3 regions of the Mesorhizobium sp. URHB0026 genome follow, and region 1 is predicted to be linked to each of the others. Evidence: riboswitches for the same ligand, from Rfam matches in the RefSeq annotation. Region 1 holds a riboswitch; each other region holds the start of a gene.
The links. Region 1 has a riboswitch for cobalamin ahead of ACVWWD_RS24340 (DUF1636 family protein). Riboswitches for the same ligand answer to the same signal wherever they lie in the genome.
Positions count from the first base shown of each region.

Region 2: it holds a riboswitch for cobalamin, as region 1 does, so the genes downstream of both, bluB (5,6-dimethylbenzimidazole synthase) here and ACVWWD_RS24340 (DUF1636 family protein) in region 1, are expected to answer to the same signal.
Region 3: it holds a riboswitch for cobalamin, as region 1 does, so the genes downstream of both, ACVWWD_RS10110 (aromatic ring-hydroxylating oxygenase subunit alpha) here and ACVWWD_RS24340 (DUF1636 family protein) in region 1, are expected to answer to the same signal.

Region 1 is NZ_JBSSCN010000001.1:4,937,962-4,943,679, forward strand. It holds gene ACVWWD_RS24320 (NADH-quinone oxidoreductase subunit C) at 1-121, opposite strand, end outside; gene ACVWWD_RS24325 (NuoB/complex I 20 kDa subunit family protein) at 126-707, opposite strand; gene ACVWWD_RS24330 (NADH-quinone oxidoreductase subunit A) at 698-1,063, opposite strand; gene ACVWWD_RS24335 (winged helix-turn-helix domain-containing protein) at 1,398-2,597, shown strand; cobalamin riboswitch at 2,627-2,832, shown strand; gene ACVWWD_RS24340 (DUF1636 family protein) at 2,871-3,299, shown strand; gene cobW (cobalamin biosynthesis protein CobW) at 3,302-4,339, shown strand; gene cobN (cobaltochelatase subunit CobN) at 4,358-5,718, shown strand, end outside.
Region 2 is NZ_JBSSCN010000001.1:3,236,456-3,242,173, reverse strand. It holds gene ACVWWD_RS15890 (pirin family protein) at 1-467, opposite strand, end outside; gene ACVWWD_RS15885 (DUF2277 domain-containing protein) at 507-773, opposite strand; gene ACVWWD_RS15880 (exodeoxyribonuclease VII small subunit) at 865-1,116, opposite strand; gene ACVWWD_RS15875 (histone deacetylase family protein) at 1,120-2,046, opposite strand; cobalamin riboswitch at 2,225-2,406, shown strand; partial or broken gene bluB (5,6-dimethylbenzimidazole synthase) at 2,410-3,084, shown strand; partial or broken gene ACVWWD_RS15865 (hypothetical protein) at 3,201-4,185, opposite strand; gene ACVWWD_RS15860 (TetR/AcrR family transcriptional regulator) at 4,275-4,883, opposite strand; gene ACVWWD_RS15855 (MFS transporter) at 5,004-5,718, shown strand, end outside.
Region 3 is NZ_JBSSCN010000001.1:1,988,858-1,994,575, reverse strand. It holds gene ACVWWD_RS10120 (DUF680 domain-containing protein) at 1-116, opposite strand, end outside; gene ACVWWD_RS10115 (DUF680 domain-containing protein) at 185-385, opposite strand; cobalamin riboswitch at 879-1,080, shown strand; gene ACVWWD_RS10110 (aromatic ring-hydroxylating oxygenase subunit alpha) at 1,194-2,441, shown strand; gene ACVWWD_RS10105 (hybrid-cluster NAD(P)-dependent oxidoreductase) at 2,518-3,618, shown strand; gene ACVWWD_RS10100 (PqqD family peptide modification chaperone) at 3,760-4,191, shown strand; gene ACVWWD_RS10095 (serine kinase) at 4,224-5,270, shown strand; gene ACVWWD_RS10090 (glycosyltransferase family 2 protein) at 5,267-5,718, shown strand, end outside.

The DNA of each region.
Region 1 (5,718 bases):
CGATCAAGTTTTGAGGCTCGACGTGAACGGTGAGCTCGCCATAGGCGAATACCGCATCGCCGAAGCGGCCAGGCAGCTTCTCGCCGAGATAGGTCGACAGTTCGCTTAAGGAGGCGGCCATGGATTTACCGTTCGATCGTGCCGGTGCGGCGGATCTTCTTCTGCAGCAGAAGAATGCCGTAGAGCAGGGCTTCGGCGCTCGGCGGGCAGCCGGGCACGTAGATGTCCACCGGCACGACCCGGTCGCAGCCGCGCACCACCGAATAGGAATAGTGATAGTAGCCGCCGCCATTTGCGCACGAACCCATCGAGATGACGTAGCGCGGCTCCGGCATCTGGTCGTAGACCTTGCGCAGCGCCGGCGCCATCTTGTTGGTCAGCGTGCCGGCGACGATCATGATGTCGGACTGGCGCGGAGACGCGCGCGGCGCGACACCGAACCGCTCCGAATCGTAACGCGGCATCGAGGTGTGGATCATCTCGACCGCGCAGCACGCCAGACCGAAGGTCATGAACATGAGCGAGCCGCTGCGCGCCCAGGTGATCAGCGCCTCGGTCGAGGTGACCAGAAAACCCTTGTCGGCAAGCTCATTGTTGATTTCGAGGAAGAAGGGATCGTCCTCCCCCACCGGCCTGCCGGTGTTGGGATCGATAATACCTTTGGGCTTCGGCGCGACGAGGGTGCCTGAACTGTCGTTCAATCCCATTCCAGCGCTCCTTTTTTCCATTCATAGGCAAAGCCGATGGTCAGCACTGCCAAAAACACCATCATTGACCAGAAACCGAGCATGCCGATCTTCGAGAAGGACACTGCCCAGGGGAAGAGGAAGGCTACTTCCAGGTCAAATATAATGAACAGGATCGACACCAGGTAGAAGCGGATGTCGAATTTCATGCGGGCGTCGTCGAACGAGTTGAAACCGCACTCGTAGGCGGAAAGTTTTTCAGGATCGGGGTTGCGATACGCCACCAGGAACGGGGCCGCCAGTAGCGCCAGGCCGACGACCAGTGCCACGCCGATAAACAGGACGATGGGCAGGTACGAACTGAGAAGTGCGTTCATGCAGCGGCTTTCCGTTGGCGCCAATCCACTTTGACTACAGCACCGAACCTTAATGCGGAAGCGTGACAGATTAACCGCTGAACCGTTTTAAGGGGCCTATGCTGCAACGCGGCGAGGGTTAGCGCAGCACTTCCAGCGAAGCAAGTCAAACCTTGTTCAAAACACCGCGCTGGACGGCATTCCGGGAGAAACTGGTCCCATCCGCTCCTGTTTGATTTCCTTCGCTTTAAACTCCACTTTTCTCTCCTGACACGGTTGCCGCCAAAACCCTGCTAGCATGGATGGGAATCACGCCCAGCAATGTGCCAGACAGGTCCATCAGAGACGCATCCGCATGAAGGAAAAGATCTCGCTTGCCGCCGCCCGGCGCATCGCGCTCGCGGCCCAGGGATTTCTCGATCCCCGCCCGGCCGGCACGCCGGACCGTCGCCATTTCGCCCGCGTTCTGTCCCGCACCGGCCTGTTGCAGATCGATTCCGTCAGTGCCGTGGTGCGCGCTCATTACATGCCGCTCTATTCGCGTCTCGGCCCCTATCCCCTCGCTTTGCTCGACAACGCCGCCGTGACGCGCAAGCGCACCGTCTTCGAATATTGGGCGCATGAAGCCTCGTTCCTGCCGGTCGAGACCTACCCGCTGATGCGCTGGCGCATGCAGCGCGCCGAGCAAGGCGATGAAATGTATCTGGGACTGGCCAAATGGGGCCGCGAGCACGCCGCCTATATAGAAGAGATCCACCGCGAGGTCGTCGCGCGCGGGCCGATCGCCGCTTCGGCGCTCGAAGGCCAGAAAGGCTCCGGCGGCTGGTGGGGTTGGAGCCACGCCAAGCACGCCTTCGAGTGGCTGTTCTGGGCCGGGCGCATTACCACCGCGCACCGACGCGGCTTCGAGCGCTTCTACGACCTCCCGGAGCGCGTGCTGCCGCAGCCGATCCTCGATCTGCCGGTACCGACGCCTGAGGACGCGCATCGCGAATTGCTGCGCATTTCCGCCCGTGCCCATGGCGTGGCGACTTCAGGCGACCTGCGCGACTATTTTCGACTCTCGCCGGCCGACATGAAAGGCCGGCTGGAGGAACTGGTCGAACTCGGCGACTTGCTGCCGGTCCGTGTCGAGGGCTGGGACAAGCCGGCTTACCTTCACAAGGACGCCCGTATGCCGCGCAAGATCGAGGCCCGCGCCCTGCTGGCGCCGTTCGATCCGGTCGTCTTCGAGCGCTCGCGCTCAGAGCGGCTGTTCGACTTCCATTACCGCATCGAAATCTACACGCCGGCCGACAAGCGGCAATATGGCTACTATGTCCTGCCTTTCCTGCTCGGCGACAGGATTGTGGCGCGCATCGACCTCAAGGCCGACCGGCCGGCCAGTGTCCTGCGCGTCCATGCCGCCTACGCCGAGCCCGACGCACCGCCCGAAACCGCCGCCCAGCTCTTCGAGGAATTGAGGCAGATGCAGGGCTGGCTTGGCCTTGAGCGCATGGAAATAACCCCTGTCGGCGATCTCGGCCCGGCGCTGTCCGACATCGCGGTGTCGTAAGCTCGCGTTGACACCGCTGCCTGCAAGAGCCTAAATCCCATTCAGACGGTCTCCTCTCGGCAAAGGGAGGAGCCAAGAGGGAATGCGGTGCGGGATTGAAAATCCCAAATCCGCGGCTGTCCCCGCAACTGTGAGCGAAGAGCCAAGGCCGAAAGCCACTGGGATTGTCCCGGGAAGGCGGCTACCAAGGCGATGACCCGCGAGCCAGGAGACCTGCCGTCTGGAATGCAATAATCCGATCGCCTGGCGGGTTTTCCGGGCAAGGAGCCTGATTTGGATCGCGACAGCAGCTTTTCGGCTGAAACAACCGACATTTCGTCCGGCGGGGATGATTCCCTGGCCGGCATCACGGTCATTGTCTGCGCTTCCTGTCGCGACGAGACCGGCTCCGACGCCCATCCCCGGGCCGGCGAACTTTTGGCTGAAGATACGCGCCAAGCCGCCTTGGCCGAGAAGATTCGCGTCCGCACGGTCGAATGCCTCGGCAATTGCAAGCGCCGGCTTAGCGCCGCGATCCTGCGCGACGGCTGCTGGAGCTATGTGTTCGGCGATCTGACCACGACCAGCGGCGCCGATCTAGTAACCGGCGCGAAACTCTTCGCCACCTCGAGCGACGGCCTCATTCCCTGGCGGGGCAGGCCCGATAGCCTCAAGCGCGGCCTCGTTGCCCGCATTCCACCCCTCGACATGCTGAAAGACTGATCATGACAACATCTCTGTCTCGCGTTCCCTGCACCGTCGTCACCGGCTTCCTCGGCGCCGGCAAGACGACGCTGGTCCGCCATCTCCTGGAAAACGCGGGCGGCAAGCGGATTGCCATCATCGTCAACGAGTTCGGCGACATCGGCATCGACGGCGAGATCCTCAAGGGCTGCGGCATCGACACCTGCCCAGAGGAAAACATCGTCGAACTGGCCAATGGCTGCATCTGCTGCACCGTGGCCGACGATTTCGTGCCGGCCCTCGACAAGATCCTGTCGCTGACGCCGAAGGTCGACCATATCCTGATCGAAACCTCGGGCCTCGCTCTGCCCAAGCCTCTGGTCCAAGCCTTCCAGTGGCCGACGGTGAAGAGCCGCGTGACCGTCGATGGCGTCATCGCCGTGGTCGACGGCCCCGCACTGGCGGAAGGCCGCGTCGCCAACGACATGGACGCCCTGCAGGCGCAGCGCGCGCAGGACGAGAGCCTCGACCATGACGATCCGGTCGAGGAAGTGTTCGAGGATCAGATCGCCTGCGCCGACCTGATCATCCTGTCGAAGAGCGACCTGATGGACGCCGCCGGCTCGGCTCGCGCCAAGGCCATCGTCAACGAACACTCCGTCCGCGCCGTGAAGATCGTGCCGACGTCCCATGGCAAGGTCGATCCCTCGGTGCTGCTCGGGCTCGGTCTCGCCGTCGAGGACGACATCGAGAACCGCAAGTCCCACCATGACGGCGCATTCGATCACGAGCATGACGACTTCGACACGTTCATCGTCGACATTCCCTCGATCGCCAATCCCGACGAGTTGGCAAAGCGCGTCGCCGCCGCCGCCGAACAGGAAAACGTGCTGCGCGTGAAAGGCTTCGTCGAGGTCGGCGGCAAGCCGATGCGGCTCCTGCTGCAGGCCGTCGGCCCGCGGGTCAATCATTACTACGACCGTGCCTGGACCGCCGGGGACGACCGCCGATCGCGCCTTGTCGTCATCGGCCTCAAGGGGCTGAACCGTCCTGCGATCGAACGTATCCTCGCCGGCTGATTTCCAGGCCGCGCCGGGATGCACATCCTCACCACGACCTCCGCCTCGCTCGACGACCTCGCCGAGCCTGTCGATCTCAGGCAGGCGCCGGCGGACATCGTGGCCCTATCCTTCACCGACAGCGATCTCGCCGGACTGGCTGCGGCGTGGAAGGCGGATGCCGGTCGCCTGCCCTCGATGCGGCTGGCCGCACTGCGCGACCTGCGCCATCCCATGTCCGTCGACCTCTGGATCGACAGCGTCGCCCGCCACGCCAAAATCATCCTGGTGCGCATCCTCGGCGGCTACGAGTGGTGGCGCTATGGCTGCGACCAACTGGCGGTGATTGCCCGCGAACGCGGCATCAAACTGGCGCTGCTTCCCGGCGAAAGCCACGACGAGGATCTCAGGCTGGTCGAAGCCTCGACGCTGCCGCGTGCCGAACTGGACGGCCTGCTCGGCTATTTCCGCGAGGGCGGCCCGGCCAATATGAGCGCGCTGGTGCACAAGCTGGCAGGCCTGGCCGGACAGGATACGCCCGTCGCCAACCCGGTCAGCGTGCCGAAGGCCGGGTACTATCAGGCTGGATTGGGGGTCGCGGAGGAGCCGGCCGGTTCCAACAGCGACACTCCCATTATCCCGATTCTCTTCTACCGATCGATGCTGCTTGCCGCCGATGTCGCCCCGATCGACGCGCTGGCCGAGGCTTTGCGCTCCAGGGGATTGGCACCGGTCCCGATCTTCGTTTCCAGTCTGAAGGATCCGGCGTCGCTGGCTTTCGTCGAAAATGCCATCGCATCGCTGAAACCCGCCGCGATCGTCACCGCGACCGCTTTCGCATCCGGCGCGGAACCCGGCGTCGAAACCCTGTTCGACCGCGCCGGCGTGCCCGTCTTCCAGGTCATCGTCGCCACCACGCGCCGCGACGTCTGGGAAAACAACCAGCGCGGCCTGGCGCCAGCCGACCTTGCCATGCATGTCGTGCTGCCCGAACTCGACGGCCGCATCCTCGCCGGCGCCATTTCCTTCAAGGCCGAGAGCGATATCGATCCGGCGCTTGGCCATCGCGCGTTGGCGAACCGGCCGGAACTGGACCGGGTGGAGCAAGTGGCCGGTCGAGTCTCGGCTTTCATCCGGCTGCGGGAGACGAAGCGGGACGAGCGCAAGCTCGCGATCCTCATCCCCGACTATCCCAGTGCACCTGGCCGCACAGGCTATGCGGTCGGGCTGGATGTGCCATCCAGCGTCCTGGCCATGCTGCACGACTTGAGCGAACAGGGCTATGCCGTTGAGGGGATTCCGCAAACGCCGCGTGAATTGTTGCAGATGCTGGAGCGGGGCAGTGATGGGCTGGGGTTGAATGACTATCTCGACTTCTCGAAAGAGTTGCCGACATCGGC
Region 2 (5,718 bases), 1.7 Mb from region 1:
GCGGTGTTCTCGAACACCGGTGCCACCTCTTCCTTGCCGTCCGGCAGAGCCAACCAGGTCTGCAGGCCGGAGATCGACATCGGCGCGCCGCGCAATTCCTGCGGCGTGCGCTCGGAGTGGACGATGCCGCGACCAGCCGTCATCAGGTTCACGTCGCCGGGCTCGATGACCATCTCGGTGCCCAGCGAATCGCGATGCCTGATCTTGCCGTCGAACAGATAGGTCACGGTCGACAGGCCGATATGCGGGTGCGGACGGACATCGAGCGCCTGGCCGGCGCGCATGATCGCGGGACCCATTCGATCGAAGAAGATGAACGGCCCGACCAGGCGCCTCTTAGCGGTCGGCAAGGCGCGACGCACTTCGAAACCGCCAATGTCCTTGGCGTTGGGGATGACCATCAGCTCGATCTGGTCGCTGGCGAAGGCATCGCCGGCCTCAGGGTCTTTGCCGGGGAAGAAGCTCATGAACTCTCCTCGTCAGCGGTCAGCGGGCGCGTGGGCATATCAGGCGAACCGGATCGCCGCTTTTGCTTTTAATTTGGCCGCCACCTCTTCGCGATTGCGCGGATGCTGGTGGGTTTCGAGGGAATCGAGCAATTCGCGTGCGGATGCGGCGATGGCTTCGACCGCATGATCGAACGCATGCTGGTTCTTGGCAGAAGGCCGCGTCGTGCCGCTCAGCTTGCGGACAAACTGCAGTGCCGCGTCACGGACTTCGTCGTTAGTTGCCGGCGGATCAAAATTGAACAGGGTCTTGATGTTTCTGCACATCGCTTCCGTATCTCCTCTTGTCCGTTTCAATCGGGACGAACTGTATCCTCAATGATGATCGTGTCCAAAAATCGGTAAGGCTGCTCCGGACTCAGTCCGCGTCGAGCGGCTCGGTTCCAACCGGCTTGCCGTCGCGCGACAGCCTGATCTTCTCGACCTTGTCCTCGGCGGCCTTCAGCAGCCGGTCGCAATGGACCTTCAGCGCCTCGCCCCGCTCGTAAATCCGGATAGACTGGTCGAGCGGCACGTCGCCCCGCTCCAGATCATCGACGATCTTCTCCAGTGCGTCGAGTGCCTGTTCAAAGCTCATCGCCTTGACGTCTTCGTTGATCTCACCGGTCATCATTCATCCTTTCATCAGTCGCCCGACATGGGCGGCGACCGAAAATGCCAATCCCTGCAGATCGTAGCCGCCCTCGAGCAGGCTGACGAGCCGGTTGCCGCCGTGGATTGCGGCGCGCTGCATCAGCTGGCCGGTCGCCCAGTCGAAATCGTCCTCGGTCAGATTGATTTCCGCCAGCGGGTCGCGATGGTGCGCGTCGAAGCCGGCCGAAATGACAATCAGATCCGGCGCGAAATTGTCGAGTGCCGGCAGCACGCGCGACAGGAACGCATCACGAAACACCTCGCTGCCGGTCCGAGGCGCCAGCGGCGCATTGACGATGTTGCCGGCGCCGGTCTCGCTCTTCGCGCCCGTGCCGGGATAAAGCGGCATCTGGTGCGTCGAGCAATAAAGCACCGAGGGATCGTCCCAAAAAATATCCTGCGTGCCATTGCCGTGATGCACGTCCCAGTCGACGACGGCGACGCGCTCGGCGCCGTGCTTCTTCTGCGCGTAGCGGGCCGCGATTGCCGCCGTGTTGAAGAAGCAGAAGCCCATGGCAGTGGTCTTTTCGGCATGGTGGCCGGGCGGACGGGCGGCGACAAAGACGTTGTCGGCGCGGCCCGCAAAGACGTCGTCGACGGCGGCATTGGCGGCACCGATCGCCGTAATCACCGCCTGCCAGCTTTTCGGGCTGGCGGTGGTGTCTGCGTCGATGCGGGCAATGCCTTCGTCGGGGATGGCGGCGCGGACACGCGCGACGAAATCGGCGGGATGCGCGTAGAGGATGGTCGCTTCGTCGCCCTGCGGTGCCTCGACGCGGTCAAGCGCGGCAAAAGCTTCGTCGTCGAGCACGCGCTCGATGGCGCGCAGGCGGTCGGGCCGCTCGGGGTGACCGGGCGGGGTGATGTGTTCGAGAAAGATCGGGTGCGTGTAAAGACGGGTGGCCATGCCCCCTATCTAGTGCCCCGGCGCCGTGATGGCCATGCGTTGCGGCTTGATCGCTGGGGAAAATCGAACCTGCGTCCATTCATGTCGCTGCGGGCATTGGCGTCGTCGGCCCTTCGGAGTAAGACTGCCGCTACTGCCTGGTGCCTGCCGGTCTGTTTGTTTTAGCCGCATTCCGCGACGCCAAGTGTTTCCACTTGGCTACAAATGCCCTGGCAGGAGAATCGGGAACACGGTTGAACTCCGTGGCGTGCCCAACGCTGTGAGGGGGACCGCGCCGGTAGATGCCACTGTCGATGACGGGAAGGCACCGGACGCGGGTTGATCCCGAGCCAGAAGACCGGCCTGGCAGGCATCGTCATCCGCATGGTCAGGCGGATGGCATCGATTGCAATCGCAAGGGGACAAGCGATGCGGGAAGCCATGACCGCTCAAATGGGCGATGGATTTGACCAGAGTGCGCGCGACGCGGTTTACCGTGCCATGTTTACGCGGCGCGACGTCCGCAGCCATTTTACATCGGAGGCGATCGACGACGAGGTGCTGGCGCGGCTGCTGCTTGCCGCCCACCACGCGCCATCGGTCGGCTTCATGCAACCCTGGAACTTCATCGTCATCCGCGATGCCGCGCGGCGGGCGGAGGTGCGCGACCTGTTCCTGGCCGCGCGAGAACGGGAACTGCCTGAAATCGAGGCAGAACGGCAGGCGCTCTACCGCAAGCTCAAGCTCGAAGGCATTTGCGAAAGCGCGCTAAACATCTGCATCACCTGCGACCGCGAGCGCTCGAAAGGCTCGCCGTTGGGGCGGTGGCACAATCCGGAGATGGATCTCTACAGCACGGTCTGCGCGGTGCAGAATTTCTGGCTGGCCGCGCGTGCCGAGGGCGTTGGGGTCGGCTGGGTCAGCATCATCGAGGCGCAAGCGCTGAAAAGCCTGCTGGCGATTCCCGATCACGTGACGCCGATCGCCTATCTCTGCGTCGGCCGCGTTTCCGAGTTCGCACCGAAGCCGGACCTCGAAACGCATGGCTGGGGCCGGCGGCTGCCGCTGCCCGAGCTGATCATGAGCGAGACTTTTCGCGGGCAAGGCGAAGCGCCGCTCAAATCAGCAGTGGCGCGCCTCGGCACCGTCGCCGGTGCGCCCGCGAGCCCGGCCGATCAGCTCGTCGCGCCGGCCGTGCCCCAGCGCGAACCGCCGAAAGTGGAGAGCGCCTTGTCCTTGAGTTCCCTGAACTTCGACGAAGCTTCGGCCAGCCTGGCGTCCCAGGCGGCATCGGGGACCTGACCCTCGATGGTCTTGAAATAGACCTGCATCAGGCAGGCAATGGCGAAGGGCTCGATGAAGGCCGCCTTGAAAGCCCAGGCAAAGACGATTGCCAGCACGAAAGCCCAGCCGGCGAGCTGCCCGGGCATGATGTAAAGAATAGCGGCTGCCGGAGCGAGCATCAGCAGGAAAATCACGAACGACACGGCCCACATGATGACCGCCAGCCAGACGGCGTTCTTGACCATGGTCTTACCGTTCTGGGCGTAGAGCACGACGCCTTGGCGCGCGGTTTCGAACGGCGAGGACGAATTGATGCGGATGTTGTAGCCAAGAATGATCTCGTCGACATAGGTCAGCGACAGGCGAATCACAGTGTTGAGGAACGGAAACCAGTCCGCTCAGGCCAGGAATAGGCAGGAAGGCCGCGATGCCGCCGAGCAGGCCGGTGATGGCGCGGATGGCGCCCTTGACCAATTGGTCGACAACGAAAAGGATGTTGGCCTCGGCAAAACGCTCGGTCACGATCTCTTTTGCGTAGGCGATCTGGTTCTGGCCGTCGGGAACATCATGGCCGTCGATCAGATGCACCATGACGGCTATATGGCCCGCTTTGACGACGTAGAGGATGTATTCGCGGATCCAGTAGACGGCGATCGAGACGATGCCGAAACCGACCACGCCGCCCCACATCGCAAAAGACAATGGTCCGTCGGGATCGGTGGAAATATGGCCGACGCCATAGCCGACGGATGCGCCGGTGCCGGTTGCCATGATGTAGGCCAGCGTGATGCCGAAATAGACGATCATGCGAAAGACAATGAAAGGCCAGGTCCGCATCATGATGGACACCGACCTGCCGATATCGAAATCCCACATGCCCGAATCTCCCCTCAGAGATGGCTGCCGAGGATGCGCTCAAACCGGCTATTGTCAATTGCAGGTGGTGGCGGGACTGCCATGGAGGTTCATCTTGAAAGCGCTTCCGGTTTTTTCAGCAGGCCTTCGAGCAATTGCTTGAACGCGGCCACCACCATTTTCGAGGTCCCTTCGGGATCTGGCGAATTGGCGATCCGCTGCGCAGCCTGGCTGCTCGCCCCATTGATCAGCCGCGCTGCCGACTCCGGATCGACGCCGGGGACGACCACCCCCTCCCCTTGCAGCGCGGTCAGATGATCGGTCATTGAACCGACGCAGGCGTTGGCATTCGACCACTGTGCCGGATCGCCCAGCACAGCCGGACCATCCCGGAACATGATGCGCTGGATTTCCGGCTCCAGCGCCATTTCGATATAGGTGGTGCATTCGTCGACGAAATGCTGCCAGCGGGTCGGCGCCCGCGACGCGACCTCATTCACCCGGGCCGCCATCTCCGCGTCGATTTCGGCCATAACCGCCTCAAGCAGCCCCTTCTTGTCGCCGAAGTGATGATAGAGGGCGCCGCGCGTCAGCCCGGCCGACGCGGTGAAATCATCCATCGACGCTTCGGCATAGCCGATGGTGCCGAAAGCCTGGCGCGCCGCGGCAATCAGCTTGGCGCGTGTCTCGGCAATCATCTCCTTGCGCGGTCGATGCATGCTTCTGGCCTTATCTACATACGCGTCGTATGCCAATTGACATACGCGGCGTATGCTCTATTTAACACTTATACGTCTCGTATGTAATTGTGGAATCGCCCCTTGTCGAGGAACAGAGCCATGCAAAACCCCTATTCGGAAATCTTTCGCGCTCCCGCAGCCAGGGGCTTTGCCGCCGCCGGCTTCATGGCGCGCCTGCCGATCGCCATGGCGCCAATCGGCATCGTGGCGATGCTGTCGCAGACGCGTGGCGAATACTGGCTGGCGGGCGCGGTTTCGGCGACTTTCGCCTTGGCCAATGCCTTCCTGGCGCCGCAAATATCGAGGTTGGTCGACCGCCTCGGCCAGACACGGGTTGTCGTACCCACCACCATTATCTCCGTGCTCGCTTTCGCGGCCCTGATCGCATCGGCCAATCAGGACTGGCCGGTATGGACGCTGTTCGCGTCGGCGCTGCTGGCCGCGGCAATGCCAAGCATGCCGGCCATGGTGCGGGCGCGCTGGACCGAGATTTTCCGGGGCCGGCCCGAGATGAACACCGCCTTCGCCTTCGAGTCGGCGGCGGACGAACTGGTCTATATCGCCGGCGCATCGCTGTCGGTGGGCCTCAGCGCCGCGCTGTTCCCGGAAGCGGGCGTGCTCGTCAGCACGCTGTTCCTCGCCTTGGGCTCGACAGCTTTCATCCTGCAGCGTTCGACCGAGCCGCAAGTGCGGCCGGTGGACCATGGCTCCAGCGGCTCGGCAATCCGTCTGGGGCCGGTTCAAATCATCACCTTCGCCATGATCTTCATCGGCGCGACCTTCGCGACGACGGAGGTGAGCACGGTGGCGATCA
Region 3 (5,718 bases), 2.9 Mb from region 1:
TCGGTGGAGGCAGCAGCAGCCTGGTTGGCGCCGTTGGAGCCATAGTTGTCGCTGCCGGCGAAAGCGCTGCCTGAGAGAGCCAGAACGGCGGCGGCAGCAAAGAGGATCTTGTTCATTTTAATACTCCTGAATTGTAGGGTCCACCGGCGCGGCAGGTTCACCCGCCGCGTGCCGGAGATGATTATTAATTGTTGCCGAAGAGGTTGTGGTCGGCGCCCGTCACAGGCGTCTGGGCAGCCGGCTCCGACTTCTTGGTCGAAGCGGTGTAGGAGCTGTCGACAGTGGCCGCGGGGGTCGCGGCGTTCGAACCATAATGGTCGCTACTAGCGAAGGCGCTGCCGGAAATCGCCAGAAGGGCGGCGGCAGTGAGAATGATCTTTTTCATTTTTGTACTCCAGTATTTTTCCCGTCCGTCTAGCGGCGTGTCTTGGATTGAATCGCGTCGTTCGGACCGCCCCGATGTGGGAGAGCCCCCTTGCCGTTTCCAATCACGAAGTTGTTCAGCGTGGACCATGACTCTGCTACTTGAAATTGTACCAACGCCTTCTACATGTCTCATTTTTCTGTTCGGTATCAAGTAGTTGACTAAGATGACGACCCGATCACCAACTGTGTCGGAGGGCTGGGCGTTCACACTGTCCTGCACGCACCGTCAACAGAAACGAACCGTTCGGTTCGATTTTAGACTGTGCTAATAGTCACTTTTCGAAACCGTTAACCCTTTTCCGGCCGGCTGAGGGTCGAAAACGGTGCCCGCGCGCGCCTGGCGAGAAGAGGCGATTCCCCCCGCGGCAATCATGCCGGGACGATCCCGCATGCGTGTCGCGCCGCATGGATGCGATGTCGCTTTCGTGCCGATGTCGCAAACCCTGTCGTGATTAGATCAAGCCATCTCAGGTGCCGCTGCGTGACGACGGAGCGGAGAATTGGGAAGCCGGTCAGATTCCGGCGCTGCCCCCGCAACGGTGGTGGAGTTCAAGTCGCAACGGGAGACCACTGGGCGAAAGCCTGGGAAGGTGTCGCGATGGTCCGCCAGGACAACTCCAGAGCCCGGAAACCAGCCCGAGATCGCTAGAACTCGACTGATCGCGGTGGGCGGTCAAGGGGCGGATGGTGTTGTCCGGCTTTCGCCGGCTTGCGCCCAGTCCTTCCTCCATCACCACCAGTTCAGTCCTTGAAAATGAGGACAGGACATGGACGCGCGCAACGACATGCTGAGGCTTTTGAACGGCCGCAGACAGGGCCTTTCGCTGGAACAGCCCTTCTATACCGACCCGGACTACTTCAAGCTGGACATGGAGCTGATCTGGTATCGCGACTGGCTGTTCATCGGCCATGATTGCGAGTTGCCCAAGCCGGGCAGCTTCATCACCGTGCAGATCGGCGATTATCCGGTCGTGCTGGTGCGCGATCAGCAGGGCAAGATCAACGCCTTCCACAATTCCTGCCGCCATCGCGGCAGCCGCGTCTGCAACACCGACAAGGGCATGGCCGCCAAGCTGGTGTGTCCCTATCACCAGTGGACCTACGAACTCGACGGCCGGCTGCTGTTCGCCCGCCAGATGGCCGATGGGTTCGACAAGAGCCAGTTCGGGCTCAAGCCGGTCGCCTGCGAAAGCGTCGCCGGCTATGTCTTCATCTGCCTGGCCAAGGAGCCCGCCGACTTCGCGCCGATGCGGGCGATGATCGAGCCCTATCTCCAGCCGCACCGGCTGAGCGAGGCCAAGATCGCCTTCGAGAGCACGATCATCGAGAAGGGCAACTGGAAGCTGGTCTGGGAAAACAACCGCGAATGCTACCATTGCGCGGGCAACCACCCTGAGCTGTGCAAGACCTTCCCGGAAGCGCCGACCGTGACTGGCGTGCAAGGCGCCGACAACGACCCGGAGATGCTGGCCCACTGGGCGAAGTGCGAAGCTGTTGGCCTGCCCAGCAAGTTTCGGATCGACCCGGCCGGACAATACCGCGCCACCCGCGCGCCGCTGCTGCGCGATGCCCAGAGCTACACGATGACCGGCAAGCGGGCGGTGAAGAGGAACCTGTCCGACAGCGTCTCGGCCGACCGGATCGGCACGCTAATGCACTATCACTACCCGACAACCTGGAACCATATCCTCGTGGATCATGCGGTGACGTTCCGCGTGCTGCCGGTCAGCGCCACGGAAACAGCGGTGACGACCAAATGGCTGGTCCACAAGGATGCGGTGGAAGGCGTTGACTACGATCTGCCCGAACTCACCCATGTCTGGACCGAGACCAACGACCAGGACCGCCGCATCGTCGAGGAAAACGCCTTCGGCATCCTGTCGCCGGCCTACGAGCCCGGTCCCTATTCGGAGCTGCACGAGGGCGGCGTCATCCAGTTCGTCGACTGGTACGCGCGCTTTATCGGCCCACGGCTTTCCGAAGACGGCCGGCCCGCTCTGCGCAGTGTCGCCTAGCGCATTTCGCCCAAACCGTGCAGCGTTTTGGGATCACGACATGCGCAAAATGAAAAGGTATGCAGGGATGAACGCCATGACTGATCTTGGCCTCTATCGCCATCTCGACCAGATGGCGCCGTGGAACGACAGGCTGCAGGTGCTGGAAGTGATCGGCGTCAGCGACGAGGCGCCCGACGTCAAGACCTTCACCTTCCGCTCGGACAACCAGACCTGGTTCCGCTACAAGCCGGGCCAGTTCGTGACGCTGGAATTGCCGACACCGGACGGCCCGCTGATGCGCACCTACACGCTGTCATCATCGCCGTCGCGACCATTCTCGATCGCGGTGACGGTGAAGGCGCAGGCGGGCAGCGTCGGCACACGCTGGATGTTCGATCACCTGACGCCCGGCTCGCACGTCAAGGCCTATGGACCGGCCGGCGACTTTTCGCTGCACAGCCACCCGGCGGCGAAATACCTGTTCATCTCGGCCGGTTCGGGCGTGACGCCGATGATGTCGATGCTGCGCTGGCTGAACGACTGCGCGCCATGGACCGATGTCGGATTCGTCAATTGCGCGCGGCGCCCTGAAGAGATCATCTTTCGCAAGGAACTCGAACTACTCGGCGGCCATATGCCGGGCCTGTCGCTCGGCTTCATGATCGAGGAGCGGTCGAGCCGCGAGGGCTGGTACGGCCATATGGGCCGCATCGACGCCATCCGGCTGCCGCTCCTGGCGCCCGATTTCCGCGAACGCGAAATCTTCTGCTGCGGCCCCGATCCCTTCATGCGCGCCGTGCGCGGCATGCTGGAGGCCGCCGGGTTCGACATGGCAAAGTACCATCAGGAGAGCTTTGCCGCGCCGGCGGTGGAGGAAATCCCGGCGCCGTTTGCCTCGCCGGCTGAAGACGGCGGGGCGATTTGCGTCGAAGCCGCGACGCCGATCCGCTTCGCGCTTTCGGATGTCGACGCCGATTGTGTCGCCGGCCAGACCGTGCTGCAGACGGCGCGCGCCTCGGGCGTGCGAATACCGGCTGCCTGCGAATTCGGCCTGTGCGGAACTTGCAAGGTGAAGAAAGTCTCCGGCAGCGTCGAGATGAGCCACAATGGCGGCATCCTCGATCATGAGATCGATGATGGCTTCATCCTGGCCTGTTGTTCCAAGCCATTGTCGCCGCTTGAAATCGAGGCTTGATCCGCCCCGCTTTCGACTGATCCCGGAAATGGTCCCGCGTTGCCGGCAAAGGTTACCTTGCCAAGGAAGACCTGAAAGTTTACAGGCGTTGTCGGTGGAAGCGGTCCTGCTGGCGGGCAGGAAATGCAGGACGGGGCAACAATGACGCATGATTCCCACGCCTATGCGGTAGCGAGCCGGGATATCGTTTTCGAATCTTTCGATGGCGAGGCCGTGGTGCTCAATCTTGCCAATGGCAAATATTTCGGCTTTTCCGATTCCGGCAGCAAGGTGTGGCAGGCGCTTTCATCCGGCGCGGACGCCCAGGCCCTGGTCGGACTGAGCGCCGGCGGCTCGACAATAGGCCAGGCCGAACTCGAACACTTCATATCGCAATTGCTCGAATTGGGTTTGCTGGTGCGCTTGGACGCGGCGGCGCGGCCTTTGCCGGGCGATTTGCCTGCCGAGCTTGCCGCCACGAACGAGCCGCTCAATGTGAGCATTCACGACGACCTCGCCGACCTGATCGTCGTTGATCCCATCCACGAGGTCGAGGAACCTCTCGGCTGGCCGGCGGTCAAGCAGGCTTCCTGACGGGGAGGCCGCAGCGTGATGGAAGGCGATTGATGCCGCGCGTCACGCTCGAAACCTTGCCGGATTACGCCCGGTATCTCATCGCCGCCGCTGAAGGCGCGGCCGCGTGCTATCCGACCATGCGAAAGGTTCGCCTGCCCTGGCTTGAACTGACCGCGCATCTCGGTCACGGCGTGCTTGCCGATGCATTGGGCCATGCTTTTGTCGAGGCCGGGCATGATCAGCCGGCACCGTCCACGGGTCGCATCTTCATCGCGCATCCCGGCATTGACGCCATCCCGGAGCCGGCGCACTGGGGCGATGCCCATTTCACCGAGCACGGTTTTGCCAAACAGCTCGCCGAAGCCGGTTTGCGCGGGCACCATTTCCACGACCTGGATTTCTGGCAAGTCTACGATCCGTACCGCCGCGTCGGCGTGCAGCTGATGGCCTCGGCCGATGCCTTTCCGCCCTGGGAGCCTGGAGCACCGCTGCGCGCCTTCCTGCACTGGGAATATGCCGCGCGCGGCATGCGGCTGACCCATGCCGGCACGCTCGGCATCGACGGCAAGGGTATTCTGCTTGCCGGCTCGGGCGGGGCCGGGAAATCCGGCACCGTCGTCGCCGGCCTGCTTAACGGGCTCGACAGTGTCGGCGACGACTATGTGCTGATCGATCTCACCGACGGCGTGACCGCGCGCCCCCTTTTTTCGACGTTGAAGCAGGACACGGAAGGTTTCGCTCGGCTGGGCCTGCGGCAGCGGCTGACGCAAGGCCCGCTGAACTGGCAAGGCAAGCACACGTTCCATATTCATGATGTCGCGCCTCGGCCGGTGCCCACCATGCTGGACATCGTCGCGCTGGTGGTGCCACATATCAGCGGAGGCGGAGCAAGTTCGATTATGCCGATGTCGCGCAAGGATGCCATGATTGCCTTGGCGCCGTCCGGCATCGCCCAGATGCCGGGCGAGCGCGAAAGCGGCTTTCGCTTCTTCAGCGAATTGGCGCGCCACCTGCCGTGCTTCCGATTGTCCCTCGGCACCGACCCGGCAGAGATCGCTGGCACAATCGAGGATTTCCTGACACGAGGCGCCCGGTGAAGCTCAGCGTGATCATGCCTGTGTACAATCGCGAGCGCTATGTCGTCTCGGCGCTGCGCTCGCTCGTGCGGCAGCACGATGCCGCCGATCTCGACATCATCGTGATCGACGACGGCTCGACCGACGGGTCGGCGGAGGCCGTGCGTTCGATGATGGCCGAGAACGCCTGCATTCGCCTTTTCCGGCAAGAGAACATGGGCGTGACGCGGGCCCGCAACGCTGGTCTCAGACTGCTCACGCCGGAAACCGAGCTCGTGTCGTTTCTCGATTCGGACGATGTCTCGCCCGCGGGACGATTCAAGGCCGATATTGCATGCTTTGACGCCGACCCCGCTCTGGAGCTTACCTATTCCCTGATGATGATGGTCGAACACATCGACGACGATCTGCTGGAACCCTGCCCCGGCAGCCATTGCATGACCGTGCGGGGAATTCATCTGTCGTCGGG